DNA from 2 places in the Bacillus sp. FSL K6-6540 genome. Region 1 is predicted to be linked to the other one. Evidence: a T-box and tRNA genes for the amino acid it is inferred to sense, from the RefSeq annotation. Region 1 holds a T-box; the other holds one or more tRNA genes.
What was found. A T-box is a leader RNA that pairs with one kind of tRNA and senses whether it is charged. The one in region 1 lies ahead of thrS (threonine--tRNA ligase), so its partner is inferred to be a tRNA-Thr.
Positions count from the first base shown of each region.

Region 2: it has a tRNA-Thr gene. The T-box ahead of thrS (threonine--tRNA ligase) is inferred to sense a tRNA for this amino acid. The anticodon was not compared.

Region 1 covers NZ_JBBOXH010000002.1:507,072-522,147, forward strand. Annotated here, with positions in the region: gene MHH82_RS34985 (hypothetical protein) at 1-228, opposite strand, end outside; gene MHH82_RS34990 (YwhD family protein) at 364-882, opposite strand; gene MHH82_RS34995 (site-2 protease family protein) at 896-1,555, opposite strand; gene MHH82_RS35000 (2-hydroxymuconate tautomerase) at 1,664-1,852, shown strand; gene MHH82_RS35005 (MarR family transcriptional regulator) at 1,895-2,314, opposite strand; gene thrS (threonine--tRNA ligase) at 2,434-4,350, opposite strand; T-box leader at 4,404-4,625, opposite strand; T-box leader at 4,659-4,887, opposite strand; gene MHH82_RS35015 (MFS transporter) at 4,934-6,343, opposite strand; gene MHH82_RS35020 (Rrf2 family transcriptional regulator) at 6,343-6,813, opposite strand; gene MHH82_RS35025 (YwgA family protein) at 6,925-7,425, opposite strand; gene MHH82_RS35030 (HD domain-containing protein) at 7,461-8,762, opposite strand; gene MHH82_RS35035 (DUF1450 domain-containing protein) at 8,924-9,148, opposite strand; gene rsfA (prespore-specific transcription regulator RsfA) at 9,363-10,139, shown strand; gene MHH82_RS35045 (carboxylate/amino acid/amine transporter) at 10,283-11,173, opposite strand; gene ywfL (octanoyl-[GcvH]:protein N-octanoyltransferase) at 11,341-12,186, opposite strand; gene cysL (cysJI operon transcriptional regulator CysL) at 12,235-13,134, opposite strand; gene pta (phosphate acetyltransferase) at 13,280-14,251, opposite strand; gene hemQ (hydrogen peroxide-dependent heme synthase) at 14,521-15,076, shown strand, end outside.
Region 2 covers NZ_JBBOXH010000002.1:1,043,711-1,058,786, reverse strand. Annotated here, with positions in the region: gene glmS (glutamine--fructose-6-phosphate transaminase (isomerizing)) at 1-345, opposite strand, end outside; gene glmM (phosphoglucosamine mutase) at 779-2,125, opposite strand; gene cdaR (CdaA regulatory protein CdaR) at 2,144-3,598, opposite strand; gene cdaA (diadenylate cyclase CdaA) at 3,591-4,412, opposite strand; gene rsiW (anti-sigma-W factor RsiW) at 4,573-5,199, opposite strand; gene sigW (RNA polymerase sigma factor SigW) at 5,213-5,776, opposite strand; tRNA gene MHH82_RS37875 (tRNA-Gln) at 6,007-6,078, opposite strand; tRNA gene MHH82_RS37870 (tRNA-Tyr) at 6,083-6,167, opposite strand; tRNA gene MHH82_RS37865 (tRNA-Thr) at 6,190-6,262, opposite strand; tRNA gene MHH82_RS37860 (tRNA-Val) at 6,267-6,342, opposite strand; tRNA gene MHH82_RS37855 (tRNA-Glu) at 6,346-6,420, opposite strand; gene MHH82_RS37850 (DUF523 domain-containing protein) at 6,600-7,055, shown strand; gene MHH82_RS37845 (GNAT family N-acetyltransferase) at 7,068-7,550, shown strand; gene murQ (N-acetylmuramic acid 6-phosphate etherase) at 7,660-8,574, shown strand; gene MHH82_RS37835 (MurR/RpiR family transcriptional regulator) at 8,591-9,442, shown strand; gene MHH82_RS37830 (PTS transporter subunit EIIC) at 9,468-10,835, shown strand; gene amiE (N-acetylmuramoyl-L-alanine amidase) at 10,892-12,217, shown strand; gene nagZ (beta-N-acetylhexosaminidase) at 12,245-14,173, shown strand; gene MHH82_RS37815 (exo-beta-N-acetylmuramidase NamZ family protein) at 14,187-15,076, shown strand, end outside.

The DNA of each region.
Region 1 (15,076 bases):
ATGATCTTTTACCCCATGATAATTTATATCTGTGCATTTGGACGGAATGAGGCCGAAACTTTCTAATACTTGTGCTTTTTGGACTGGCAGTTCATTCACTGCCTCGTAATAGTTAAGACAGTTACCGCATTCACACATATCCTCTATATCTTTCTCATATTGCTTTCTCGTTTCTTCCACGTCGGCTTTTATCAACCAATCGCCGACTCGAATGGTTTCGTACATCATATCCCCCTAAAAATGAAAAACCCCGAGTCTTGTTTCGGCTCGGGATTTTCCATGTCCTATTTCTGTATCACCAGTTTACTCAATGTTTACGAAAAATATCTCAAATACTTTAAAAGTTCACAGAAAATTCATAAATTAATTGTTTTCTGGAAGCAGGCTCGTTTTTAACTCATCTGAGGAACGGTCCCATAGGCCCTGATCATGCTTTTTCAGAAATTCGCCTAGTACACGCTTCGAGCTGTCGTCCATTTTATCAACGATGATTTTCCGTTTCATGGATTTATCCATCAAATTCACATGCTCAGGCAGCGACTTGTAGCCTCTTCTGATACTTCTGTCGACCGTCATTTCACAGGCTGTCACACCGGCGTAATAAGGCCCCTCTTCTTTTCTGTCAATCGTTACCCACACAAGCCAGTATGGTTTTCCGTTCGGCACTTCTTCTTTATTCGGGAGAAATTTTATTCCTTTTTCAACGGTGCTGCGGGCATGCATGGCGCCGATGTCTACGAACGCTTCTTTTTCCTCTACATCAACGAATACGGGAGAAATGTTATCAAGGCTGAGTGCCCCTACGCCAAAACCGCCGTGTCCGTCTGTCGGATCACTTTTGATAATATTAAACCCGATTGATTTTTTCTTTTTTTCTTCCATGAAGTTCTACCTCCTACAAAAGCGGTTGAAATATCGCTGAAAACAGCTTTAAAATCGAATCTCTTCCTGCATTGAGCATCGGCCACAGCACGTAAGATCCTAGCGGTGTCACAAACAGCACCAAAAATACGATAAAGCCGTAGCTCTCCGCCTGCGTCATTTTGGCACGCACGCCCGGCGGAACGAGATCTTCTATAATTCGATAGCCATCGAGCGGAGGAAGCGGCAGCAGATTAAATAAAAACAAGACAAGATTCAGCTGTATCCAAATAGAAAAAAACTGATCCAGCCCCGTGCTGAACGCCGCAAGCATTTCCATTCCGTACGCATGCATCAACACTAACAAAAAGAAACCAATAAACGCAAGAATCAGGTTACTGACGGGCCCGGCTATAGATACGAGCACACCGGCAAGCCGAGGCTTCTTAAAGAAGCGTCTATTCACGGGAATGGGGCGCGCCCACCCGAAGCCGGCCACCAAAATCAAAATGGTTCCGAACGGATCAAGGTGTTTAATGGGATTCAGCGTCAGTCTTCCTTGTTTTTTCGCCGTATCGTCACCGAATTTGTATGCGACATAAGCGTGGGCAAGCTCGTGCATCGTAAACGACACAATTAGCGTGATGACGAGGTATGGCATTAAAGATAACGGATAATATAAAAAACGGTCCAAGTGAGATATCCCTCTTTCTCAAAATGCAAGAATTTACTTTATTCAGTATACTATAAGAAGCCTCTTTTTCTAAAGAGAGGAAACGAGATAAAGGAGGATTCAGCACCCATGCCATACGTAACTGTCAAAATGCTCGAAGGCCGTACAGACGAGCAAAAACGCAATCTTGTCGAGAAAGTAACAGAAGCCGTAAAGGAAACAACCGGTGCTTCTGAAGAAAAAATTGTTGTCTTTATAGAAGAAATGAGAAAAGACCATTATGCCGTCGCAGGCAAACGCCTGAGCGATATGGAATAATCTCTATAAAGCCGGCGCTTCGCGCACCGGCTTTTATTATCCCTATTGAGCCAGCTTCGCAATAATCGCCAAGAACGTCTCTTTCTCTTCGGCTGTTAAACGTTCAAACATGCCGTCAATCAGCTGCTGGCGGTTTTCGATCATTTGTTCAGCCGCTCCCCGGCCCGATTCAGAAAGCGTAATCCATACAGTGCGGCGGTCATTATTATTTCTGGATCTCTCAATAAACCCTTCCTGCTCTAAATGATTCAGAGCTGTGGTCGTGGCAGAGGGAGACAGTGTGACCTCCTTCAAAATATCCTTTATGGTGCAGCTCCCATGTCTGTGTATGATCCGCAGAATAAACCCTCTTACATTATTCACGTGTTTCGGAACGGTGGCTTCATCTAATTGCTTCGTGCTTTTCAAATATTTTGTAAGTGCGTGATCCAGCAAATTTGCTTCCAGTTTGTCATGGTCCATGTCAATTTCCCCATTTCGAGATGCATTCATAACATACGAACGATATGATTTACTTATTATTTTACTGATTCCGAATAGGGAAAGTCAAAAAAGCAAAATATGAATTCACAGCTTTTATCCTACATGCCTCGATTTTCCACCTGTTTCACAAGCTCATCTTTAAATGTCTGAAAAGGAACTTGTTCATTCTGCTGATATCCGAATTGGCGGACGTTTACCGCATCCTCCTGCTCCTCATGATCTCCAAGCACCAGCACGCACGGAATTTTTTGCACCTGCGATTCTCTGATTTTATAGCCCAGCTTCTCATTGCGCTCATCAATGCCGGCTCTTATCCCCGCCTGCTTCAGCTCCGCCTGCACCTTTCTGCAATAGTCTAAGTGAACGTGCGAAACCGGTATGATTTGAACCTGGATCGGTGCGAGCCAGACTGGAAAAGCCCCGCCGTAATGCTCGATCAAAATGCCGAAGAAACGGTCGATTGAGCCGAAAACCGCTCTGTGGATGACAACGGGACGAACCTTCTCATTGAGTTCGTTGATATATGTTAAATCAAATTTTTCCGGCATTTGAAAATCAAGCTGAATTGTCGCGCATTGGTGGCTCCGTTTCAGGGCATCTTTTATGTGGAAATCAATTTTCGGCCCGTAAAACGCCCCATCGCCTTCATTGATCTCATAAGAGAGGCCAAGCTCCTCTAGGACGCGTGCTAAGGCACGTTCCGACGCTTCCCAAAGGCTGTCATCGCCTAATGAATCCTCCGGGCGAGTCGAAAGCTCAACAGAATACACGAAACCAAATGTCCGATATACCTCATCAATCAGCCGAATCGCTTCTTTGATCTCACTCTCAATCTGATCCTCCCGAACGAAAATATGGGCGTCATCCTGACAGAACGTCCGAACGCGAAGCATTCCGTTTAAAGCGCCGCTGTATTCATGGCGGTGCACCTGTCCGAATTCCGCCATGCGAATTGGCAGATCCCGATAAGAATACAGGCTGTTTTTAAAAATGAGCATGTGGCCGGGGCAATTCATCGGCTTCATTGCGAATCTTGTATCATCCACTTCTGAAAAGTACATATTGTCGCGATAATGGTCCCAATGGCCTGACTGCTCCCATAACCGCTGATTCATCATAAACGGCGTACGCACCTCATCGTAGCCGGCATTTGTTTGCAGCTCACGCGAGAAGCGCTCCAGCTCATTACGGACAATCTGCCCTTTCGGCAAATAAAACGGCATCCCCGGCGCTTCTTCAGAAAACATAAACAGCCCTAACTGTTTGCCGAGCTTGCGATGGTCTCGTTTTGCCGCTTCTTCCAGCATATGCAGGTGCGCATCCAAATCTTTTTTCTTTTGAAAGGCAACCCCGTACACCCGCTGCAGGACTTCATTTTTGCTGTCTCCGCGCCAATAAGCGCCTGATACTCTTGTCAGTTTGAACGCCTTGATCATCCCTGTAGAAGGAAGATGCGGCCCTCGGCACAGGTCAACGAATTCCCCTTGCTGGTACAGTGTGATATCCTCCCCGCGCGGAATATCCTTTAAAATCTCAAGCTTGAGCCGCTCGTCTTTTTGTGCAAACAGCTCTTCAGCTTCTTCGTAAGAAACCTCTATACGTTTGATTTCAAGGTTCTCATTTATTATGTTTTTCATTTCTTTTTCGATGGCCTCTAAGTCTCCTGATGCCAAGCTTTTCCCCAGCTTCATGTCATAGTAGAAGCCGTCTAAAATCACAGGCCCTACCCCCAATGACACTTCGCCGTACAGCCGTTTTACTGCTTGGGCCAGCACGTGCGCTGTTGTGTGGCGAAGCACCTGCAAGCCTTCTTGTGAATCGAGTGTGACAATCGAAAGCTCAGCATCCTCCTCCAGCTTGAAACTGAGATCAACAAGCTTGCCGTTGACCTGACCTGCGGCCGCTTTCTTTTGCAGACTGGAACTGATAGAACCAGCCGCTTCTTTGATTGTGATGCCTTTCGGATATTCCTGGATCTGTCCGTCCGGAAGCTGAATGTGTACATGTTTACTCATTTTAGAACACTCCTTATTCATTGTTATATATAAAAAAACACACCCGTCCCGCAGATAGGGACGAGTGTGTGATTAACCCGTGGTTCCACCCAAGTTCCCGACAAATACTATGTTGTCGGCTCGGTGCTGTAACGCAGCATAGACGGCATTGGTTACTTCAGTTCCCCAATGCTGCTCCAAGGTGGTAAATGATATTCCTAAGCTGGGAAGCTCTCACCTTTCCTTCCCTCTCTGAAAACCGTAACTATCATTCATGTCCTTTTCTTCGCATGTATTCAATTCAAATAAAAAAACACACCCATCCCTCTAAAAGGGACGAATGTGTTGATCATCCGTGGTTCCACCCAAATTCCCGATCAATTACACATGGTGATCGGCTTAAAGATGCTGTAACGCAGCATGACGGTATCAGATACTTGTTTTCCCCGATACGGCTCAAAGGCGGTAAGCTGCTTTCCCTGCGTTAGGAAGATCTCAGCTGTCCTTCCCTCTCTGGAAACCGTAAAAAGCATCTCGTGTCCTTATCAGTGCCTGTTGTTTCAATAATTTTTTATATCTTACTATATATTCCCACAAAGCGCAATCAGTGATTTACATTTTTTTCTGACGCGGCAGTCCCGTTATGGGCAGCCAGAAACAGCCATACAAGCAATGCAGCGAGGCTGTATGCCGCTCCCATCATCAAAAACGTAAACCCGGCACCAGCATACCAAGTGGCGGACAGATGAATGATCACCCCGGTTATCGCTACGCCGACCAAGGCTCCGATTTGCCGGTTTGCATTTAACGCCGCACCGGCGATATTCGTATGTCTTTGCCCGGCAGCCTGCATGATCACAGTTGTCATGGCAGGAACTGTAATACCGGTACAGAGGTTCATAACAGACATCAACACCGCCAGCTGCCAATAAGGAAAATCCGGAGAAATCAGCACAAACAACAGCAATGCAATGATACAGCTGACCGCCATTGATACAAACATAAGCTGACCGGCTTCAAACCGATTCGCCAGACGGGCAAACAGCAGATTGCCGATCACGAAGACCGCCATCATCGGCAGCAGCTCCACTCCAGCCATAAAGGAACTTGCGCCTCCTGCTTCCTGCAAAAAAAGGCTGAGCATAAACATGCCTCCAAAAAGGGCGAAATTCAGCAAAAACCCGATAAATTGGGCAGCTGAGAAGCGGCCGTTTTTGTATAAGGACGCCGGCAGGATGGGTGCTTTTGCAGAAATTTCCCGCAGCAAAAACAGCACAAATGCCAAAATCGCTGCAGTAAATGCTGCAAGAATCACTGGCGAGCGCCAGCCCGCTGAAGGCCCCTGTATCAAAGCATAGGAAAGAAACCCGAGAGCCATCATGCCAAGCAGATGCCCGATGATGTTCACGCGGCTGCTTTTTCCCGGAACGCGGCTGAGGATTCGGTAAGCTGAAATGAGCGCAGCAGCCCCTATTGGCACATTGATTAGAAAAATACTCTGCCAGCCCGCCAACTCTACCAGCACGCCCCCGATAAAGGGCCCAAGGCCTGAAGCGGCGGAAACAAGCGCGGCCCACAGCCCAAACATTCTCGCCCGTACCCGCTCATCAGGGTAAGAGGCAGCCAAAAGGCTGAGTGAGCTTGGCATAAACAATGCTGCCCCAATTCCCTGTATGAGACGTCCGACAATCAGCATCTGCCCATTAAAGGATGCAGCGCATAGACAAGAGGCGAGAACAAAAACAGCTAGACCCAAGATATAGATCGTCTTCGAGCCGAAACGGTCAGCCAAGGCTCCGCCCGCCAGCAGAAGCGACGCAAAAGTAAGAATGTACCCGTCCACAACCCACGTTACACCTGAAAGTGACATTGAAAGAGTGTTTTTCATATCAGCCATCGCCACATTCACAACGGTCACATCAAGAGTTGCCATGAGGAAACCAAGTGCAAGCACGATCAGCACGGATATGCCTGTTGATGATGTTGATTCTTGTATAGACCCGCTATTTTTCATTACAATTGCCCTTTCACTTGCTTGATTACCCAATCATCTATTTTTTCAAGATCATACAATTCCCCGACTCTGTCCATGACATGCTGCAAGGATTCTTCTTTCATGAGATTGGACCATTTATCCTCGATTTCCCCCATGACTGTCTCCAGCACACAGTGACTTTCACCCTCAAATACAGATTGCAGCAGGCCTTTCCCCTGATACATCGAACCTCTGCCTTCGACCGCTTGATAAACATCATAAAGCGTAATGTCAGCCAAAGGCTTCGTCAGGGTAAAACCGCCCTTCGTCCCTGGTAAGGATTCTGCCAAACCGGCTTGAACTAATGTTCTCATCAGCTTCTTCAAGTAAGACGGAGACACGCGCAATCGCTGGCTTATAGCCTCTGACGTCAAAGAAGCCTGTACAGGCAGCCTTGACAGTAACAGCAGCACAGAAACCGCCTGCTCCATTCCTGATTTCATTTTCATCCTATTCACTCCTGATTCATTATGGATAACTATTATCCATAATGAATCTCTTAGCAGCTTTTGTCAATAAAAAAAGCAAAAGAAACGATTCATTTCTTTTGCTTGGTATGGTTAACAAATCTGCTTCAGTTCCTCTATGTATTGAAGCGCTTCGTCATATTCTTCATTTGTATATTTTTGCTTGCTTTTGATGGTAAAGACTTTTTCTTTCTTTTCCTCATCCTCAAGCCCGTCAAAGTAAAGGATCGTGGAAACCAGCTCTAAAAACCGTGATGAACGGCTGTTTACACTGTCGATATAGCCTTTCATATCCGGCATGTCCAGATCAGCATGGTCTAAAAATGCGGAGCCTGTCTCAGTCAGAGAATACCGATATTGAAAGTAGCCGCCCTTTTTTTCCTTCACCTCATGCAGAAATCCAAGGTTGCACAGCTCTTCAATCTGGAGCGTCAGTTCCTCTGAATATGGTCCGTAAAAGTGAAAATCATATTTCTCATAGAAAGGAAACTGCATTTTCTTGGCGATATAAATCATTTTCTGCAGCTTCTTTCGCCCGATGATTTCTCCAGAATCCGAGAACACCTTCATCAGTTTTGCATGTTCTTTCAACAAATTCCCGACATCTCCTTTTTCCTTCTTTCCAATTTCTATGTCAGTCCCAGCAGCTGCCGGATTTTCATTTTCGCTTCCGGATGTTTAGAGCCGTCACAAATTAAGTCCTTTGGATAGTACAGCTTGTGGTCCGTCCGCCGTTTACCTGAGATGGATTCCACAATAGCCGACTGCCTGGACAGCTCTTTAATTTGGCCGTTTTGCGTCAAGAGATGGATCGGCAGACGCTCCTCTTCCTCTCCTGGTCGGTAAAAATCGTATGGCAGATCTGATGAAGAATCAACGACCAAATAATAGCTCGGATCGATCCCCGCCTCTTTGAACAATGAAGTCAGCTCAAAATAAGCCGACATTTCTTCATTAGGATTGAATTCAACGTATTGGAAAAGCTGGCGGTTAATGAATCTGCGGCACAAGTCGGATAAAATCACGTCTTCTTCATCCTCCCAGGCCTGGAAGTAATACAAAATAATAGATTCATCCAGCTTTACATAATCCTCCAGTGTCAATTTCCCTTCAAAAATAGAATAGAAATGAACCGGAGCGTGAGTGAAGACATAGCCTTCATCGTGCAGCTGCTTCGCCCTGTGAAGAATCTTCGTTAAAATGACCTCTGCACTTCTGGTCACAGGATGGAAGTAGACCTGCCAGTACATTTGGTAACGGCTCATGATATAGTCTTCGACAGCGTGCATTCCGCTTTCTTTAATGACGATCTGATCCTCGCGCGGCCGCATCACCCGAAGAATCCGCTCCATATCAAAATGGCCGTAGCTGACGCCCGTATAATATGCGTCGCGCTGCAGGTAATCCATGCGGTCTGCGTCAATCTGACTCGAAATCAGGCTGACCACTTGCTTGTTTTTATATGTTTTGGCAATGACTTCAGCAACATCCTGAGGGAAACCCGGGCTCACCTTTCTGAGCACCTGATTAACCTCCGTGTCTCCCAAAATGATACCTCTTGTAAAATCCTCGTGGTCAAGGTGAAAGACCTTTTCAAATGAATGCGAGAACGGCCCGTGCCCGAGGTCATGAAGCAGCGCCGCGGCCAAACAGAGTTCGCGCTCACTGTCATCCCATTCAGGGCGGCCTTTAAAGACGTCATCAACCATTCTTCTGACAATTTCATAGACACCGAGAGAATGGTTGAACCGGCTGTGCTCAGCCCCATGGAACGTCAAATAGGTCGTGCCGAGCTGCTTAATTCTGCGGAGACGCTGAAATTCACGGGTTCCGATTAAATCCCATATCAGCTTGTCCCGAACATGAACATAGCGGTGCACCGGATCTTTAAACACTTTTTCTTCTGATAATTTTCCATTTGGATACGCCATCGTCATTCCCTCTTTTTTTTAGCCGTGTTTCTATTATATCGACTCTATTCTTTGAAAACATCCTTGAATTTGCCCGGCGATTTGTTCCATCTTCATGAAAAACACATCTTGTGAAGCAAAAAAGCCTGACCTGAGGGCCGAGGCTAAGAAAAAATATGTTTTTACTTTTTTATTTTCTTTTTTACTTTGTCAATCAGCTCATCCTCTGTCGGAGCTGACAGCGGGCGATTGTTCACAAAAGCAAATGATTTTTTCCGTCCGGGCCCGCAATAAGATTGGCATCCTACCTCAACCTTTGCGTCCGGGTCCACTTCTTTCAAACGCGGCAGCAATGTTTTGATATTAGTGGCTTGGCAATCATCACACACTCGAAATTCATTAGCCATGACGTACGCTTCCCTTCATTTCTATGTTCATCTATGTGAATAACCTAAAATCACGTTTCAAAAAAAATCACATCACTCTTCATTTTACAAGGATTCGACTGTTCCTGCAAGCCGCTCCATCCTTCGTATCTCCTATTCTTTCAGCCAATTTGTATAAATATTTTCCAACCTGGACATTCTAATACCATGAAAAGAAAAATGGGAGTTGAGATAAATGACAAAACAGCGACAAGACGCTTGGTCAGAGGAAAACGATCTGCTTTTAGCCGAAACAGTGCTTCGGCATGTGAGGGAGGGCAGCACTCAGCTGAACGCCTTTGAAGAAGTCGGCGATAAATTAAACCGGACATCCGCAGCCTGCGGATTCAGATGGAACGCAGTGGTCCGCCATCAATATGAAAAAGCGCTTCAGCTTGCGAAGAAACAACGAAAACAGCGGATGAGAGCGCTCGGAAACGGGCAGCCCGCGAAAAAAAGATTATTATATCAGCCTCCTGCTGTTGATCCTGAAATCATTCAAGAAACCGCTGCAGAAGAGCCGGTTAAAATGGAAACACCATCTGTCGAAAATGAACAACCTTTAATGTCTGGCGAACATATGCCTTTTGTTGATGAAAGCTTTAAGGAAGAGTTAGCTAGTCTATCACACTTATTGTCTCCTCAAACGCCTGCAGCTGCGCCTGAGATGACGATGAATGATGTGATCCGCTTCCTGCAGAATTACGAAGGCAATAACGAGCAATCATCAGCATTAAAAATGGAAAACGAGCGTTTAAAGAAAGAAAATCAGGAATTGCAAAACAAAACAGAGCAGCTAGAGGCAGAAGTTCAAAAGCTTGAAAAAGACCAAAAAACGATCCAAGAAGATTATGAAACCTTGGTGAAAATTATGAACAGAGCCAGAAAGCTAGTTTTATTTGAAGAAGATGAACATGCCTCTCCGTCCTTCAAAATGGACCGGAACGGCAATTTAGAAAAATTAGCGGAATGACATAGAAAAATCCCAAAACGGGCAGCTGTTTTGGGATTTTCGCCATGTGCAAAATCCCCTTTTCTATTGAGAAAAGAGAATTTCCTCATTTTGCAGCCGGATCAGCTATTCTTGTAAAATGAGGCCAAGCTTATGTGAATCTATTAAGACATGTGAGCTGCCTCGGCCGTTTTTTGTTTTCGAGGCGCAGCAGAAATGACCAAAAGCCCCAGCATCATAAGCGCAATGCCCAGCCACGAGAAAGGCGAAAGCATTTCCCCTATGAAAAACACGCCAAGCAATGAAGCCGTCAGCGGTTCAGCTAAAGACAGCGTGACCGCCGCCGAGGCCGGAACCCCGGTAAGCCCTTTCGCAAACAAAAAGTATGCGGCACATGTTGCAATTAACCCGATGTAAAGGCTTGTTCCCAGTCCTCTAGGGGTCCATATCCACGAGATATCTGACTGCCATAATAGCGGCGTCAGCAAGATGGCGCTGATCATGAATACAACGGCGGAGGTCGCTCGCGGAGGCTGGGTTTTCATCATCGCTTTACTGATGAGCGTATAGCCTGCAAAAGAAGCACCCGCTCCAAGCGCCATAAAAACACCAGCCACATCAATCCGAACATTGGAACTGTCGGAAAACAGAAGCCAGCAACCCACTAAAGCCAGCACAGTCGCAATCCACCAGGAGTTTCGCGGGCGTTTCTTCAATACAGCCCATTCGAGGGTCCCGGCAATGATAGGCGCACTGCCGATGGCAATCACAGTTCCCACTGCAATTCCCGTTTCTTTAACCGCTGTGAAAAACAGCGGCTGGTAACACGCCATACAAACAGCGGCTAAAAATACGAGCGGCCATGACCAATTTTTCACGTGAAGCTCTCGGCTGATCCAAACCGCAAGCAGCATGGCGCTCCCTCCTATTAATAACCTGAACGCCCCAAATGCCAGCGGTGTGGCGCTTTCTGGAGCCAATGCCTGAACGGTTCCCGTGGTCCCCCAGAAAAAAGCCGCAATCAATACAAAAAGGCTGTAAATATTCCCTTTCATCTGCCTCTCCCCTTTAATATGGATGCTGATATCATTTTATCGTTTTTCTTTTTGCTGTGGTTATCTGTATGTAAGAAGGATTTATCTGAAAATAAGATTATTGGGGTAAAATGCCGCTTGTGATAAAAAATGCATGCCGGCATATACAGCCGGCATGCGAAGAACGTTCACCCAAATACCTTTGCATTCCGCTCAGCCATCCGGGCGAGGTTTTTCTCAAATTCCATTTCCTCATCAATGGACAGTCCGGCAGAGTAAAGATGAGTGCTTAACGCTTTTAATTCCGTCAATAAAGCGAACATTAAGTCTTGTACGGAGATGTCTTTTTGCAGAAGCTCACTTAAGGACGCCATCGTTTCCGGACGTATTTCCGGATAGACGCCTTTTTTATCGTTTTGTTTGTCTTTCAGCGCCGCTTGATAGAATCGTCTGATCAAGTCGGCCCTTTCACTGCCGCTCTTATCCGCACAGAGATAAATTTGAACAGCGACTCCGCCGCGAACGCGTCTCTGAGAGATGCCGGCGAACTTTTTGCCATTTATACTGAGGTCATAGCTGCCGGGACAATAAGACCCTTCAATTTCATAGGCTTCGATCTTTGCGTTGTACGGTCTCAGCATTCGTCTCATCAGCTCGACCATCGCTTCATATCCTTTGTCTATATCGATGCCTTTCTTTTCGTCCTCGAATATAAGAGAGATATTTAAAACACCGTCATCCAATACGACGGCAAGACCTCCGGAGTTGCGTACGATCACACGGTATCCTTCACTCTCCAGCAAGGAGATGCCATCCTGCAAAAACGGGAGGCGTGTATCCTGTATTCCAAGGACAATTGTATCGTGGTGCACCCATGAGCGCGCTGTCGCCGGCGACACGCCTTTTCCGACGGACATGCACAGCGTATCATCCATTGCGAAGGATTGCTTCGCATCAAATAAAGGGCCGAGACTGGATTGGTCAATGACTCTCCATTTCGGCTGCATCAGTAAATCAATCGGTTGGTTTGCCATCTATGTAAAACCCTTTCATGTTAGGCTTATTGAACGAAAACTATTATATCATTTCAGCAGCTGTGATTGATAATTGCTTTTCAGCATCGTAATAAAAATTTCTTTATTTTTTGTATTCTCCATGAGTGGAGAATGAATGTAAGACAGCTTGCGCTTTAACGAGAAATCTTTAATATGCAGAATTGAGATTTCGCGGTGGATCAAATCCTTATGCAGTACGCTTCTGGATAGAACCGAAAGTCCCATGCCGTTAATCACCGCTTCCTTTACACCTTGATTGCTGCTGATGGTGAACATTGATTTCGGCCGAAGTCCATTTGAACTGAGTACATGATCGAGATATTCTCTCGTCCCGGAGCCTTTCTCTCTTGTCACCCACGCTTCGTTCTGCAAATCGCTGATCGAAATCTCTTTCCGCCCGGCGAGCGGATGCTGATTTGGAGCGGCAATGCACATTTCATCCTCCATGAACGGTTCAATTTCCAGCTCATTCTCGTTTGTATGTCCTTCAATCAGCCCGATATCAGCCTGAAGCATCCGCACACGCTCGCTGACCTCCTCTGTATTGCCAATCATGACATCTAGATTCAGCTCTGGATACAGCTTTTGCAGCTGGGCCAATAGCGGCGGAAGAATATACTCACCGATTGTAAAGCTTGCAGCTATTTTCAATTCACCCTTCACATAGTGATGATGCGCATAGATTTCAGCCTTGGCTTGTTCGTAGAGAAACACCATTTGCTTTGCTCTTTGATATAAAATGTCTCCTGTCGGCGTTGTCGTAAAGTGTTTTGGCGACCTGTTCAGAAGAGCCGTTTGAAATTCTTTCTCAAGATTTTTGATATGCAGACTGACGCTGGGCTGGGAGATCATCAGCTTTTCTGCCGCTTTTGTGAAGTTTTTTTCTTCTACCACCGCTATAAACGTTTTCAGCACGTCGTAATACAAAAACCCCACCCCTGTCATTAATGAAATATATGGTTATGATTAGTTTTCTTTATTGTACTCATATCATCCGTCTTGGTAAAGAAGGCTATACGGAAGCGCAAAAAAGGCAGCCCTCGGTCGAGAGCTGCCATCGTCTTCATTTTTATTACAGTGCTTGCGCCGCTGTAATTAATGCGAGATTGTAAACATCTTCAGCGTTACATCCTCTTGAAAGGTCGTTTACAGGCATATTTAAACCTTGCAGGATTGGTCCTACCGCTTCAAAGTTGCCCAAACGCTGAGCGATTTTATAGCCGATGTTTCCTGCTTCAAGGCTTGGGAATACGAATACGTTAGCGTCCCCTTTGATTTCGGAATCCGGCGCTTTTTTCTCAGCTACAGATGGAACAAATGCAGCATCAAATTGGAATTCGCCGTCAAGTGTCAGTTCAGGCGCTTTTTCTTTCGCGATTTTCACTGCATCCGCTACTTTTTCTGTTTCATCAGATTTTGCTGAGCCTTTTGTAGAGAAGCTGAGCATTGCCACGCGAGGCTCAATGTCGAACATTTTTGCCGTATTGGCACTTTCGATCGCAATCTCGGCAAGATCTTGGCTGTCAGGCGCAATGTTGATCGCGCAATCTGCGAATACGTATTGCTCTTCTCCGCGAGCCATGATGAACACGCCGGAAGTCTTTTTCACGCCTTCTTTTGTTTTGATGATTTGAAGAGCCGGGCGGACAGTGTCAGCAGTTGAGTGAGCAGCTCCGCTTACAAGTCCGTCTGCAAGTCCTTTATACACCAGCATTGTACCGAAGTAGTTCTCGTCTAATAACGCTTTGCGAGCCTGTTCTTCTGTCGCTTTGCCTTTGCGGCGTTCTACGAATGCTTGTACAAGGTCTTCCATGCCTTCATATGTATGAGGATCATAAATCTTAACGCCGTCCAGCGTAAGGTTCAATTCTTTTGCTTTTGCTTGGATCTCATTTTCATTGCCGATCACAATCGGATTCAGCACTTTGTTTCCTGCAAGCTTGCTGACCGCTTCTAAAATACGCTCGTCTAAGCCTTCAGGAAATACAATTTTTACGTCTTTTCCAGCTACTTTTTCTTGCACTGTTGAAAATAAATCTGCCACAATAAAACCTCCTCAAAAAGTTACAAAAACGCTTTCTTTTACTAGCATACTCTTCTTCCAATCAAATTCAAACAGCCAACTTTCATTATAGCGCTTTCATAAAAAAATCTTATTTTTCTAACTAATTTAAGTGACTCAATCTTCCCTTATAGGTTCTTCTATTTTGATGGAGTTATACGGAAGGGATGTTCAAGGTTTCTCCACAGTAGAATCGGATAAACTATGGTATAGTGAAGGCAATCATGAAAAGATAATGGGAGTGAAGATAAATGAGTGAACAGCAAATGACGAATGAAGCGGCAAAAACGCTTGACGGCTGGTATGCGCTTCATGATTTCCGCACAATGGATTGGGCTTCCTGGAAGCTTCTGTCCAGTGATGAGCGCCAATCTATCATACATGAATTCACCGGGTTGCTTGAAAAATGGGGCGTAGCCCAAAAAGAAGGAAAAGGATCCCAAACTCTTTACAGCATCGTCGGCCAAAAAGCTGATTTTATGCTGATGATCCTTCGTCCTACAATGGAAGAATTAAATCAAATTGAGCTTGAATTCAACAAATCAAGACTTGCTGAGTTCACCATTCCGGCATACTCCTACGTATCAGTGGTAGAGCTGAGCAACTACTTGGCAAGCGGTGACGGCGATCCTTACGAAAATCCGCATGTGCGCGCGCGCCTTTACCCTGAACTGCCGGAATCAAAATATGTATGCTTCTATCCAATGGATAAAAGAAGATCCGGCAACGACAACTGGTATATGCTTTCAATGGAGGAACGCAGAAACTTGATGAGAAGCCACGGTTTAATCGGCCGCAGCTATGCGG
Region 2 (15,076 bases), 540 kb from region 1:
ATCTTGCAAATACTCTTGCTTCAGCTGAACATAGTTCTCGATCACGCCGTTATGAACAAGTGTAAAGCGGCCCAGTGCGCTTTGATGCGGGTGAGCGTTCAGATAGCTTGGTTCGCCGTGTGTCGCCCAGCGAGTATGCCCAATTCCGGCTTTCGCTTCTACATTGGCATCCACAACTTCACGAAGATCTGCAATGCGTCCTTTTTCTTTGAACACATGGATTCCCTGTTCGTTTGCAACAGCAATACCAGCAGAGTCATAACCGCGATACTCAAGCTTTTCTAACCCTTTTAATAAAATTTCCTTCGCATCAAGCTGACCGATATAACCTACGATTCCACACATATTTTTCTTCCTCCTAAGATTGTAAAAGGAGACGAAGAAAGTCAAATTTCAAGGGGACTTTCAATCGTCCCCTCCTACATGTTTTTTGGAAGATCATGTGATTTCTCTTTGTTCAAGGAGTCACCCCCTTGGTTTGAAGAAATCCTTACGGCTGTGATCTGCACACTCAGCCGGGAGGCATCCGCCGAAAATTCGATAACCTCCATCCTCGTCAACTAAGCCTTTTTCCGGGCGCTTAGTTCGGGCGCTATAATTATAGGTAAAGCAATAATCCCGTCTTCTTTTCCTATTGAGAAAATAAGAACAAGACAAGCTTGATTTTACAACATGTGGCATAAACGGTCAATTGTTTTTTAAACAACTTTGCCGTATGTCTCACAATTATCTTATGTAAACCTCGCTTGTCTTGTTCACTCTCTGATAATAGACTTCGTTACTCTAATCCCATTTCTGACCGGACGACTTCAACAATGCGATTGACATACTCATCGCACAGCTCTTTCGTCTTCGCTTCAGCCATGACACGGACGAGCGGTTCAGTTCCAGAAGGGCGCACCAAAATCCGGCCGTCGCCGTTCATTTCTTTTTCAACTTCAGAAATAATTGCTTTTACTTTTTCATTTTCTTCAACTTTATATTTATCAGTCACTCTCACATTGACTAACAGCTGCGGGAACTTCTGCATTTCAGCTGCAAGCTCTGACAGCGGCTTGCCTGTTGCTTTCAAAGTGTTCATCAGCATAATAGCAGACAATAATCCGTCCCCTGTCGTGTTGTAATCAAGGAAAATAAGATGTCCTGACTGTTCTCCGCCGACGTTGTAGCCGTCTTTTTTCATTGCTTCTACTACGTAGCGGTCGCCGACAGCTGTCTGTACGCTTTTGATGCCTTCTTTTTCGAGCGCCTTATAGAAGCCGAGGTTGCTCATCACGGTTGAAACCACTGTATCATCCTTTAAACGGCCCTCTGATTTCAGATGTTTTGAGCATATGTACATGATTTGGTCGCCGTCTACAATATTTCCTTTTTCATCGACAGCAATCAGGCGGTCGCCGTCACCGTCGAACGCAAGACCGAGATCCGCGTTTTTCTCTTTGACAAACGCGCTGAGCGCTTCGGGATGAGTCGAACCGACGCCGTCATTAATGTTTAATCCGTTCGGGGAAGTCCCCATTGTAGAAACATCTGCATCTAAATCAGCAAACAGGTGTGTCGCCAAGGATGACGTTGCGCCATGGGCACAGTCCAATGCCACATGAATGCCTGTGAAATCTTCATCAGCTGTCTGTTTTAAGAATTGCAGATATTTTTGTCCGCCTTCAAAATAATCGTTTACAAGTCCAAGGTCTGCTCCGACAGGTCTTGGCAGCTTATCCTCAGGTTCGTCCATCAGGCGCTCAATTTCAGCCTCCTGTTCATCAGAAAGCTTAAATCCATCTCCCCCAAAGAATTTGATGCCGTTATCCTGCACTGGGTTATGAGAAGCGGAAATCATGACGCCCGCCTCTGCATCCATCGCTTTTGTCAAATAAGATACACCTGGTGTAGAAATGACACCCAGGCGCATGACTTCTGCGCCAATGGATAAAAGTCCGGCGACAAGGGCTCCCTCCAGCATATGGCCGGAGATGCGTGTATCGCGGCCTATCAGCACTTTTGGACGTTGTTTGTCTTTTGTCAGCACATAACCGCCGAAACGTCCGACTTTAAAGGCCAGCTCAGGTGTAAGCTCACTATTGGCGACACCTCTTACACCGTCTGTTCCAAAATACTTGCCCATTTTATAATCGCTCCTTTTTTATTCCGATGAGGATTGTGAATTTGCAGTGGATTCATCCTCATCCTGATCTTGGTTTTGATCTTTATTTTCGTCTTGGTTTTGATCGTTGTTGTTTTTATCAGTGTTCTTTGTATCTTCTTGCTGATTGTTCTTTTGATCATTTGTTTGTTTATCTGTGTCATCCTGGTTCCCTGATGTATTGCTGCTGTTATCATTCGTTGATGTATTGCTTTTCTTAGACGTCAGCTTGATTTTGGCGGTTTTCCGCCCCAAGGACCAAGTTACATTCTGTGGCCCGTTCACTTCAAGCTTCACGCTATGCTCCCCGTCCTCTAAATCTGAAACATTCACATACAATTCAATATCTGATTTTTTCAGTTTATTTATATTCGTGGGAGAGCCTTTAGCCGTTACATCTATCGCTTGTGATTCAGGATCAAGAAATTCAATGTTTTGTGAGCTGCTCAGCCCTACAGTCTTGATAGGGACATTCTCGAACCTCTGATCCGCTTCACTATCGACTTCTATATGCAAAGTCACCTTTGACGGTGAGATTTTTTTGACACCGTCAGGAAGCGGAATATCTGCCTCGATATCGGAATCCTTGTTAATTTTACTTAAATCTAAGCTGACGCCGTCAATAAATTCAAGAGAATCCAACACATCCTGTGAGCCGTAAACCGTTACCTCACTGGGGCTGGATTCAATATTCGCTATGCTGACACCGTCAGGAAGGCTTCCTGTCCGTTCAATTTTAAAGGGCACTTTTTTACTCGGGCTTGTCACCGGAACGGTAATCTTGATGACCGAGGGCTCCACGTCGACAGGAAGCGCGTTTCCGTCTTTATCATAGACAGTCACTTTCGCTTCCTTTTCAATCGTTTCATCTGCGTTTTCCAAATTCACTGAAGCTTTTACAAGAGAAATATTATCGATGACATTTTTCGATCCGGTAATCTGCACATTTTTCGGACTGACAATCGGCTGCTCCGGAGAATAGCCTTTTTTCATCTTGCTTTTGTTGTAGTACTCCACTTCTACGGGAAAACTTTTGGTCGTCCGTTCCTGAATGGTCACTGTCGTAACAGACGGATTAATTGAGATTGTCAGCCCATCCGACACGTTTTTGGCCTTAAGCTCAACCTTATGTGTGCCGGTTTTCAAATGTTCCATATCAGCATATATTTCAAAGTTCTTGGTCTGCCGAGCCTTTTTCACGGCGCTTGTCGAGCCTTTTATCGTGACATTAACCGTTTGCGGAACACCCGTCACGACGTAATTTTCATCATCATAATACGCTTTAACCGGAATATCAGTCAGAGTTGCTTCATCAGTTGTTGATGTCGGAAAGAAAGATTCACCCGGTTTTTTCGGAGTCGGTGCTTGGTTGCTGTTAACCGCCACATAAAGCAAGAGCGCGAAAAGTAGAGCAATGATTTTCACAGCCCAGCGGTTGTTTAAGAATTTATCCATTTTTCTTGCCCCTCCAATACCAGCGGTTAGAAGAAGTGTCTCTGGTGTTTTTCTTAAACTCGGCTTCAAGCATTTCTTTCAGCGCTTCTTCTGTAAGCTCTCTGTGAAGGTCGCCGTTCTTTGCCACACTGACGCCGCCGGTCTCTTCAGACACAATAATCGTCAAACTGTCTGTTACTTCACTGATACCGACTGCCGCTCTGTGCCGCGTGCCCAGTTCCTTTGAAATAAACGGGCTCTCAGAAAGCGGCAGATAACAGGCGGCTGCGGCAATTTCATTATTTTTCATAATCACCGCACCGTCATGAAGCGGGGTGTTTGGAATAAAAATATTGATCAGCAGCTCAGAGCTGACTTTGGCATTTAGTGGTATGCCGGTCTCAATATAATCCCCCATTCCAGTATCCCGCTCAATGGTCAGCAGGGCGCCTATACGGCGTTTCGCCATATAATTGATCGCTTTTGTAATGGCCTCAATCGTTTTCTGCTGCGCTTCTTCAACAGGCGTGCCGCTCCTCGAAAAAAAGCGGCCGCGGCCTAGCTGTTCAAGCGCTCTTCTCAGCTCAGGCTGAAAAATAATAATAATTGCTAAAAATCCCCATGTTATCGCTTGGTCCATCAGCCATTGAAGTGTGCTGAGGCCCAAATATTGGCTGGCCATACGAACAAGCACGATGACTACAATTCCTTTTAACAGCTGAACCGCTTTCGTGCCGCGTATCACCATAATCAATTTATATATCACATACCAAACAAGGAGAATATCAACGGCATTGCCGAGGTACTGCAAAAAAGGGATATCCTCAAAAGCCATTTCCTCGTCCTCCAAGATTTCAGTCATTTCGTATTTTGTGTTTTACGGGTTACGCATATGTACTTTACATAGCGAGCCCATTATACCACATTTCGATTTAGCAAGTGAAATGTGCCAGCCCTCTCAGCCCGCAAAAAAAGAGCAAAGCGGCTAACGCGCTTTACTCTTCTCCGTTCGGACTGAATGCATCGAGTACACTTTTCCCCGCAGACTTCATCTTGTACCATGTCCAGTCGAATAATTGATTGATTTCTTCAATCTGACCGGTGACTTGTCCAGCAGAGGCCATATACTTTTCGCCGTTTACGACGGTTACATCCCCGTCTATTTTGCCTTTAATAATCAGCTTGCCGTTTTTGACAGTGACATCACCTTTGACCGTCTCACCTTCTGGCACGGTCACAGTATGGTTATGAACCACAAGATTCTGCTGCTTGGACACGCTGAAATTGTGGTCATTATGCCAGCTGTTAAAAAAACCCCCGCCCATCAAAATGATGAATACCGCAGCAGCTGCGATAACGGGATGGGATCTGAACCATCTTTTTACAGAAGCTCTTTTCTTCTCCTTAGGCAATTTTGCCATGACATTAGCGGTAAAATCCGCGGGGGCTTCGACATGCGATGTGCTCCGTACGAGCGCTATGGATTTCTCCATCTCGTAAAAATGCTTTCTGCATTTCTCGCATGTCTCCAGATGTTCATTTAATACGTGTTCATCTTTTGGAAGGATATCTCCATCAAGATGCATATGCATAAGCTGCACAATTTGTTCAGGACAGCTCATTTCATCACCCCACTTAAAGATCCCTTAATTGTTTTCTAAGAGCCTCTCTGCCTCTGTGAATCCGCGTTTTCACAGTCCCCACAGGAATGTTTAGAATCTCCCCGATTTCAATTAATGAGAGTTCGTCAATATACTTTAATACGATGACTGTTCTGTATTTGTCAGGAAGCTTTAAAATTTTCTGCTGTATCGTGTTTGAGAGCTCCAGCGACACAACTGCATCTTCAGGCAAAACACCATCTGCGGCGATTTGAGAATACATGGTCAAGCCTTCCGTACCAGCCACCTCTGCATCGAGGTAATAATCCGGCTTCTTTTTGCGAATGCGGTCAATGGTCAAATTGGTCGCGATTCGATAAAGCCAAGTTGAAAATTTCCGGTTAATATCAAAACTGTCGATATTAACGTACGCTCTGATGAAAGCTTCCTGTGCAATATCCTCCGCCTCATGCACATTGCCAAGCATACGGTAGCAAAGCTGATAAATTTTATCTTTGTAAATATCTACGATGTCCGCAAATGCATCCTGGTCGCCTTTTTTGACTTGTTTAATTCTTTTTTTAATCATCATTTCCATATTTATCTAACCTCTGCCTTCACCGGTCTGTATGTATACGAGCTTCGTTTCAAAAGGTTTCAATTTTTTTATAAAATAAGTTTATCAAATTTTTGGCAGGGTGTAGATGGTAATTCGTGAATAAACTACCTTAACATATTTTTAAAATTATTATACAGACTGAACAGTTAGAAGTTGGAATGATTTTTCCGAAAAGAAAAAAGACACCTTTTGATCAAAGGTGTCTGTGACTGGGCTAGCTGGATTCGAACCAACGCATGACGGAGTCAAAGTCCGTTGCCTTACCGCTTGGCTATAGCCCAATAATGGTGGAGGGGGGCAGATTCGAACTGCCGAACCCTGAGGGAGCGGATTTACAGTCCGCCGCGTTTAGCCACTTCGCTACCCCTCCACATAAAATTTTGAAAAAACAGTGCCGGCAAGAGGACTTGAACCCCCAACCTACTGATTACAAGTCAGTTGCTCTACCAATTGAGCTACACCGGCAAGATGGTGGAGGATGACGGGCTCGAACCGCCGACCCTCTGCTTGTAAGGCAGATGCTCTCCCAGCTGAGCTAATCCTCCAAATGGTGACCCGTACGGGATTCGAACCCGTGTTACCGCCGTGAAAGGGCGGTGTCTTAACCGCTTGACCAACGGGCCGTTGTGTTCTCGTCGAGCTGACAAAAGTTATTATATACAGGTCACCCCCTGTTTGTAAAGAGGAAAATTAAATTTTTTATTTTCAAACTTTTTAACTCCTTTTTTAACTGAAAAAGCCTCCCAACTAAAGCCATTTATTTTATGATAGAGACAAGCAAAGCAAGAGAGGAGAACCCAATATGATTCTAGTCAGTTCTTGCCTTGGAGGCATTGAATGCAGATATAACGGCTCTCACGCAGCGTCGGAGAAAATCAGAAAACTAGTCGATGAAAAGAAAGCAGTCATGGCTTGCCCTGAACTTCTCGGCGGCTTCTCTACCCCACGCGAACCCGCAGAAATCATAGGAGGCACCGGCGAGGATGTCCTCAATGGAACAGCGAAAATCGTGACAGCTTCAGGAGAAGACGTCACAGAACTATATATGGAAGGCGCCGCGAAAACATTGGCTTACGCAAAAGAAATCAACGCTTCTGCCGTCATATTAAAAGAAAACAGTCCATCTTGCGGAAGCGGTTTTATCTATAACGGCACATTCTCTGGGAAAAAAATCACCGGCAGCGGAGTAACCGCCGCACTGTTAAAACAAGCGGGCTACCGCGTCATTTCGGAAAACGAGCTTGACGACATATTGTAAGGAGGCCACCCCATGACTCAAGACATTTCTTTATCCTTCTATAAGCCTGAACACTTGCCCGAGCTTCAATCATTCACGCTCACCAACGATGACAAACGCTTTACCTCCCTCCCGAAAGAGGTGCTGTCTCAGGCTCTGGGCATACAGGACCGATACCCGGTTGTCATCTTAAAAGACGACCTTCCAGTCGGTTTTTTCATTTTACATGCATCAAAAGAAACGCTTGCTTCCTATTCTAACAATCCATTTGCTTTACTGCTCAGCTCCCTGTCTTTAAACGCTGCGCATCACGGAAAAGGCTATGCGAAAAAAGCCATGCTTTTGCTTCCCGCTTTTGTGAGCGGATATTTTCCATGGTGCGACGAAATCATCTTGGCCGTCAATCATCTGAACATACGCGCAAAACACCTTTATATGAAAAGCGGGTTCCTTGATAAAGGACGGCGAAGAATCGGCCCGCTTGGAGAACAGTTGATCCTTCATCATTTCTTATAGTCTTGAGTGAAATAAAATTTCAAAAATTTAAAAACATAGTTGAAATATCATAACAGAGATGAATATACTGAATATTGAGATATATCATTTTAAAACAGGGGGCATCCTCATGTCAGAACCATTAAATCTTCACCGTCTCACAACGGAATCACGCAATAGCCAAACAGTTGAAATCCACAAAGCAAACACTCTTGGCATCCTCAAAATGATCAACAACGAAGATATGAAAGTCGCTGCAGCCGTTCAGGAGGTTCTCCCCGACATCAAAACAGCTGTAGACTGCGCATATGAATCGTTTCAAAATGGAGGCCGGCTCATATATACAGGCGCCGGCACAAGCGGCAGACTCGGCGTCATGGATGCTGTTGAATGTCCTCCTACCTACAGCGTAAGCCCTGATCAGGTCATCGGAATCATGGCTGGAGGCCCCAAAGCCTTTTTACAGGCAGCAGAGGGCATTGAAGACAGTGAAGAAGCAGGAGCTGAAGATTTAAGAAACATACAGCTCACTTCAAATGACACCGTCATTGCCATCGCAGCAAGCGGCCGCACACCGTACGCCGCAGGCGCCCTAAGATACGCCCGAAAAGTCGGAGCACACACCATCGCCCTTACTTGCAATGAAAACTCCGCCATCAGCAAGGATGCGGATCACAGTATTGAGGTTGTCGTCGGACCTGAGGCCATTACAGGATCAACACGTATGAAAGCCGCAACCGCTCATAAAATGATTCTAAACATGATATCTACCGCTGTAATGGTCAAAATCGGCAAGGTTTACGAAAACTTGATGGTAGACGTCAACGTCAGCAACAAAAAACTAAAAGAACGCGCCATCAGCATCATCCAAAGCCTTACAAACGCTTCATACGACACAGCAAGATACACTCTGGAACAAGCCGATCATCACGTCAAAACAGCAATCGTCATGCTCAAAACAAGCACAGATCAGAAACAAGCACAGACATTACTCGATGAAGCAAACGGTTTCATTGACAAAGCAATCGAACATTACCATCCATGATAAGGAGAGAACTAGAATGGCCACAGGCGGTTTAGCGATCATCCAATCAATGAAGCATAAGCTCCCTCCATCCGAGCGCAAACTTGCAGATTATATCCTAGCCCATCCCCACAAAGCAATCGAAAGCACGGTCAACGAAATCAGCGCCTTAGCCAATTCAAGTGACGCTGCCGTCATCAGGCTCTGCAAATCACTCGGTTTAAAAGGATTTCAAGATTTAAAAATGAGAGTAGCAGGCGATCTGGTAAAGCCTACGTTTCAGGGCTACCGGGATATTGTTCCCCACGAGCCGCTGCCCTCCATTTCCGAAAAAACGGCCGGCAATGCCATTCAAGCCATTCAGGATACTTCAGACCTGATGGACTACAAAGAGCTTGAACGAGCGGTTTCTCTGCTTCTCAAAGCTCATACCGTGCATTTTATCGGCCTCGGGGCTTCCGGCATTGTCGCCAAGGACGCCCAGCAAAAGTGGCTTCGCATTCATAAACAAGCAACCGCGTTTACAGACACTCATCTTGTGGCATCTTTAATCGCAAATGCAGATAAAGACGACATCGTATTCGCCATTTCGTTTTCAGGAGAGACACAAGAAATCGTTGAACTGTTCGCCATGGCTAAGGAAAAAGGCATCACAACGATCAGCCTCACACAATTCAGTCAGACATCCGTCTCCGCACTGGCTGATGTCCCTTTGTATACAGCCCATTCCAATGAAGCCTTGATTCGAAGTGCAGCCACTTCTTCCCGCCTCGCCCAGCTTTTTATAATTGATGTTTTGTTTTTAGGCATGGCGGCTGAGCAGTATGAAACGACAACCGGTTATATCGATAAAACGAGAGCAGCCATACAATCTATGAGAATAAAATAAGGCATCTTGAAGGGGAGGGGTTTTAATGAGCAAAGAAAATAACTACCATCATCTCGCACAGAAAATCCTTGAGCTATGCGGAGGAAAATCCAATATTTCTTCATATACGCATTGCATGACACGCCTGCGCATTACGCCTTACGATGAAAGCAAAGCAGATGCTCAGGGTTTAAGAAAGCTTGACGGCGTATTGGGGGTCGTTGAAGCTGAAACCTTACAAATTATCCTCGGCACAGGAGTCGTCAATCATGTTACAGCTGCTTTCTCAAAGCTCGTGTCAGCAGAAGAAGGTGCCGATGTCAAAGAAGCTGCGGCCAAAAAGAAAGCCGATATCAATCGAAAAAACGCCACTCCTTTTAAACTTTTCTTACGTAAAATTGCCAGCATTTTTATCCCTCTTATTCCCGCTCTAGTCGCTTCCGGTTTAATTACTGGGATTACCAAAGCAATTATTCAAGCAGGCTGGCTCTCTGCAGACTCACAAATTGCGATTATCCTGACAGTCATCGGATCAGGGCTGTTCACTTATCTCGGCATTCTCGTCGGTATTAACGCTTCGAAAGAATTTGGCGGGACACCCGCACTTGGGGCTTTGGCCGGGATCTTGATTATCAATCCGGAGATCGCAAAAATCAGTTTATTTGGAGAAGAGCTTCTCCCGGGCAGGGGAGGTCTGATCGGCGTCCTTTTCGCAGCCATATTCATTGCTTACACCGAACAATTTATTCGCCGTTTTATTCCTCAATCACTCGATATCATTGTCACACCCACCGTTTCACTGTTAATCACCGGAATCGTAACGTATGTCGTATTTATGCCTTTAGGCGGATTCATTTCTGATGCCATTACATCCGGCCTTCTGTCCATCCTGGACATCGGCGGCATCGCTGCAGGCTTTATTCTGGGCGCAACCTTCCTTCCTCTCGTCGTAACCGGACTGCATCAAGGCTTGACGCCTGTGCACATGGAACTGATCAATTCAATTGGCGATGATCCTCTGCTCCCTATTTTGGCTATGGGAGGTGCAGGACAGGTAGGCGCGGCCTTTGCCGTTTTCGTGAAGACGAAAAAAACAACACTGAGGAAAGCAATCGCCGGCGGGCTTCCATCGGGACTGCTCGGCATTGGTGAACCGCTTATTTTCGGAGTCACGCTGCCGCTTGGCCGTCCGTTTTTAACAGCATGTTTAGGAGCTGGAATCGGTGGTGCCTTTCAAGCGTATTTTCAAGTAGCCACCATTGCGATTGGTGTCTCCGGACTGCCGCTTTCCTTTCTAGTCCTGCCTTCGCAAATCATCCTGTATATCGTTGGGCTCTTTATTTCCTACGCGGCCGGCTTTTTATTGACCTATGCATTCGGATATAAAGATGAAATGGCTTCTCAGTTCGATTAAATTGTTTCTGTTTTAGGGATAGTAAACGGGATAGAAGCACAGAAAGGGGCTAGCCTGTGAAAACAAAGACACTGTTCATATTCAGTGCCATTTTAACCCTATCGATATTCGCGCCAAATGAAACCTTCGCACAAACAGCAGACAACTTGGTTGAGCCGAAAACCATAAATGCAGAAACTGCACAATTCTCCACGAAGAAGCTAAGGAAGGTAGATCAGATGATAGAACGGGATATTGCAGCAGGATTTCCAGGCGCCGTTCTTGTGGTGGTGAAGGATGGACGCATCATAAAAAAAGCAGCATACGGCTACAGTAAAAAGTACGAAGGATCAGAACTGCTGCGCCGTCCGGCCAAAATGAAAACCCGCACGATGTTTGACTTAGCCTCAAATACAAAAATGTACGCAACAAATTTTGCATTGCAGCGCTTAGTCAGCCAAGGAAAACTTGACGTCTATGAAAAAGTTTCTGCATATTTGCCGGGTTTCAAGGATCAGCCGGGTGACCTCATAAAAGGAAAAGACAAGATACGTGTCATCGATGTCCTCCAGCACCAATCAGGGCTCCCATCAAGCTTTTACTTTTACACGCCGGAAAAAGCCGGCAAGTACTATTCCCAGGAACGGGACAAAACGATTGAATATTTGACGAAAATTCCGCTCGATTACCAAACTGGGACAAAGCACGTATACAGTGACATTGGATATATGCTACTCGGATGTATTGTCGAAAAACTCACCGGCAAACCGCTTGATGTCTACACGGAGCAAGAGCTCTACAAACCGCTCAGGCTGAAGCATACCTTGTACAATCCGCTGCAAAAGGGCTTTAAACCGAAACAGTTCGCAGCTACTGAACGCATGGGCAATACACGTGACGGCGTTATTCAATTCCCTAACATCCGCACAAACACGCTGCAAGGAGAGGTGCATGACGAAAAAGCGTTTTACTCAATGGATGGCGTGTCTGGGCATGCCGGATTGTTCTCAAATGCAGATGATATGGCCATACTGCTGCAAGTCATGTTAAACAAAGGTTCATACCGAAACATTTCTTTATTTGATCAGAAAACAGCCGACCTGTTTAAAGCACCTTCAGCAACAGACCCGACATTCGCTCTTGGCTGGAGGCGGAACGGAAGTAAAAGCATGGAATGGATGTTTGGCCCTCATGCCAGTGAAAATGCTTACGGGCATACCGGCTGGACAGGGACAGTTACAATTATTGATCCAGCATACAATTTAGGCATCGCATTGTTAACAAATAAAAAGCATACACCAGTTATTGATCCGGAAGAAAATCCAAACGTCTTTGAGGGTGATCAATTTGCAACAGGCAGTTATGGAAGTGTCATAACCGCGATTTATGAAGCGATGGAGTGAATGATTAGACGATAGGAGGAAGTTTCTATGAGACCTGTCTTTCCGCTTATCCTTTCAGCCGTTCTCTTTCTTTCATGCTTTTTCGGGGCCAGACAGACAGAAGCCTCTGCATCCAAACGTTCAATCGATGCCAATCAGATTGTCAATCGTATGTCGTTAGATGAAAAACTCGGCCAGATGCTGATGCCTGATTTTAGAAATTGGCAAAAGGAAGGCGAGTCCTCTCCGCAAGCCCTTACAGAAATGAATGATGAAGTCGCCAGCCTCGTCAAGAAATATCAATTCGGAGGCATCATCCTTTTTGCAGAAAATGTAAAAACAACAAAACAAACTGTCCAGCTGACAGACGATTACCAAAAGGCAAGTCCAAAAATCCCGCTCATGCTGAGTATTGATCAGGAAGGCGGCATTGTAACGAGGTTAGGGGAGGGCACTAATTTCCCAGGGAATATGGCGCTGGGCGCAGCCAGAAGCAGAATCAATGCGTATCAGACCGGCAGCATCATCGGGAAAGAGCTCTCTGCCTTAGGCATCAATACAGATTTCAGCCCTGTCGTGGACATTAACAATAATCCTAATAATCCTGTAATCGGCGTACGGTCATTCAGCTCCAATCGAGAACTGACATCACGCCTCGGTTTATATACGATGAAAGGGTTGCAGCGGCAGGATATCGCGTCTGCCCTCAAACATTTCCCGGGACATGGAGACACGGACGTTGACAGCCATTATGGACTGCCGCTCGTTTCCCATGGCCAAGAACGGCTTCGTGAGGTCGAGCTTTATCCTTTCCAAAAAGCAATTGATGCTGGTGCTGATATGGTGATGACAGCCCATGTTCAGTTTCCCGCCTTTGATGACACCACTTACAAAAGCAAACTCGATGGATCGGACATTCAGGTTCCAGCTACACTTTCAAAAAAAGTGATGACAGGTCTTCTTCGTCAGGAAATGGGCTTTAATGGGGTCATCGTTACCGATGCGCTCAATATGAAGGCAATTGCAGATCATTTCGGACAGGAAGAGGCTGTGGTCATGGCCGTAAAAGCTGGTGTCGATATTGCATTAATGCCAGCCTCAGTCACTTCAATGAAAGAAGAACAGAAATTCGCACGTGTTATTCAAGCTTTGAAAGAAGCCGTGAAAAACGGGGATATCCCTGAACAACAAATCAACAAATCAGTTGAAAGAATCATTTCCCTGAAAATAAAACGCGGCATGTATCCAGCGCGAAACAGCGACAGTACAAAAGAAAAAATAGCCAAAGCCCAAAAAATCGTAGGAAGCAAGCAGCACCTGAAAGCAGAGAAAAAAATAGCTGAAAAAGCAGTAACTGTATTAAAAAATGAACAGCACACTTTGCCGTTCAAGCCTAAAAAAGGCAGCCGAATCTTAATTGTGGCACCTTACGAAGAACAAACTGCTTCAATCGAACAAACCATTCACGATCTCATCAAGCGAAAGAAAATCAAACCCGTATCTGTCGACAAAATGAATTTTGCCAACCAAATATTTAATGCCGAGCATGCAAAACAAGTAAAAAAGGCTGATTATATCATAACCGGCTCCTATGTCGTCAAAAATGACCCTGTCGTCAACGACGGTGTCATCGACGACACAATATCAGATTCAAGCAAATGGGCCACCGTGTTTCCGAGAGCTGTCATGAAAGCCGCACTGCAGCACAACAAACCATTTGTCTTAATGAGCCTGCGCAACCCCTATGACGCAGCCAATTTCGAAGAAGCAAAGGCACTGATTGCAGTCTATGGCTTTAAAGGATACGCAAATGGCCGTTATCTTCAACCTAATATTCCGGCCGGAGTGATGGCGATATTCGGCCAGGCAAAACCTAAAGGCACACTTCCAGTTGACATTCCGTCAGTCACGAAACCAGGGAACACCCTTTACCCATTTGGCTACGGATTAAATATCAAAACGGGAAGACCGCTTTAATAAGGAGGGACACATGAGAAAAACAATATTCGCTTTTCTGACAGGGCTCATAATGTTCGGAACGATAACCGCTGCCTCTGCTTCAAACGATTCAAAGAATCAAACGGCTAAAAAACCTAAAGTCCAGACTGGGATAGACACGCTCTTGCCAGACTATAAAAAACAGCTCAAGGGAAAACGCATCGGACTGATCACCAATCCAACCGGAGTAAACGCATCTCTGAAAAGCAGTGTCGATATTCTTTACGAGAACCCAGATATCAAACTGACAGCTTTATTCGGCCCTGAACACGGCGTCCGCGGTGACGCCCAGGCTGGAGACGAAGTAGGCTCTTACATTGACGAAAAAACCGGGGTTCCCGTATACAGCCTCTACGGAAAAACGAAAAAACCGACTCCAGAAATGCTGAAAAATGTCGATATTCTAATGTTTGACATTCAGGATGTCGGGACCCGTTTCTACACGTACATTTATACAATGGCATACGCAATGGAAGCCGCTAAAGAAAACGGCATTCCATTTATGGTGCTGGACCGTCCGAATCCTCAAGGCGGGAATCATATTGAAGGACCAATCTTAGAACCTGAATACGCCTCATTTGTCGGATTGTATCCCATTCCATTGAAGCATGGGATGACGATAGGCGAATTGGCTTTACTGTTCAACAAAGAATTTGATATTGATGCCGATCTTACAGTGGTAAAAATGAAACACTGGAAACGAAAAATGGATTTTGACGATACCCGATTGCCTTTCGTCCTCCCTTCGCCTAACATGCCGACGGTGGAAAGCACATTTGTTTATCCTGCAACCGGGCTGATTGAAGGAACAAATATATCCGAAGGGCGAGGGACAACAAAACCATTCGAATTGATCGGAGCTCCTTTTATCAAAAGCACAGA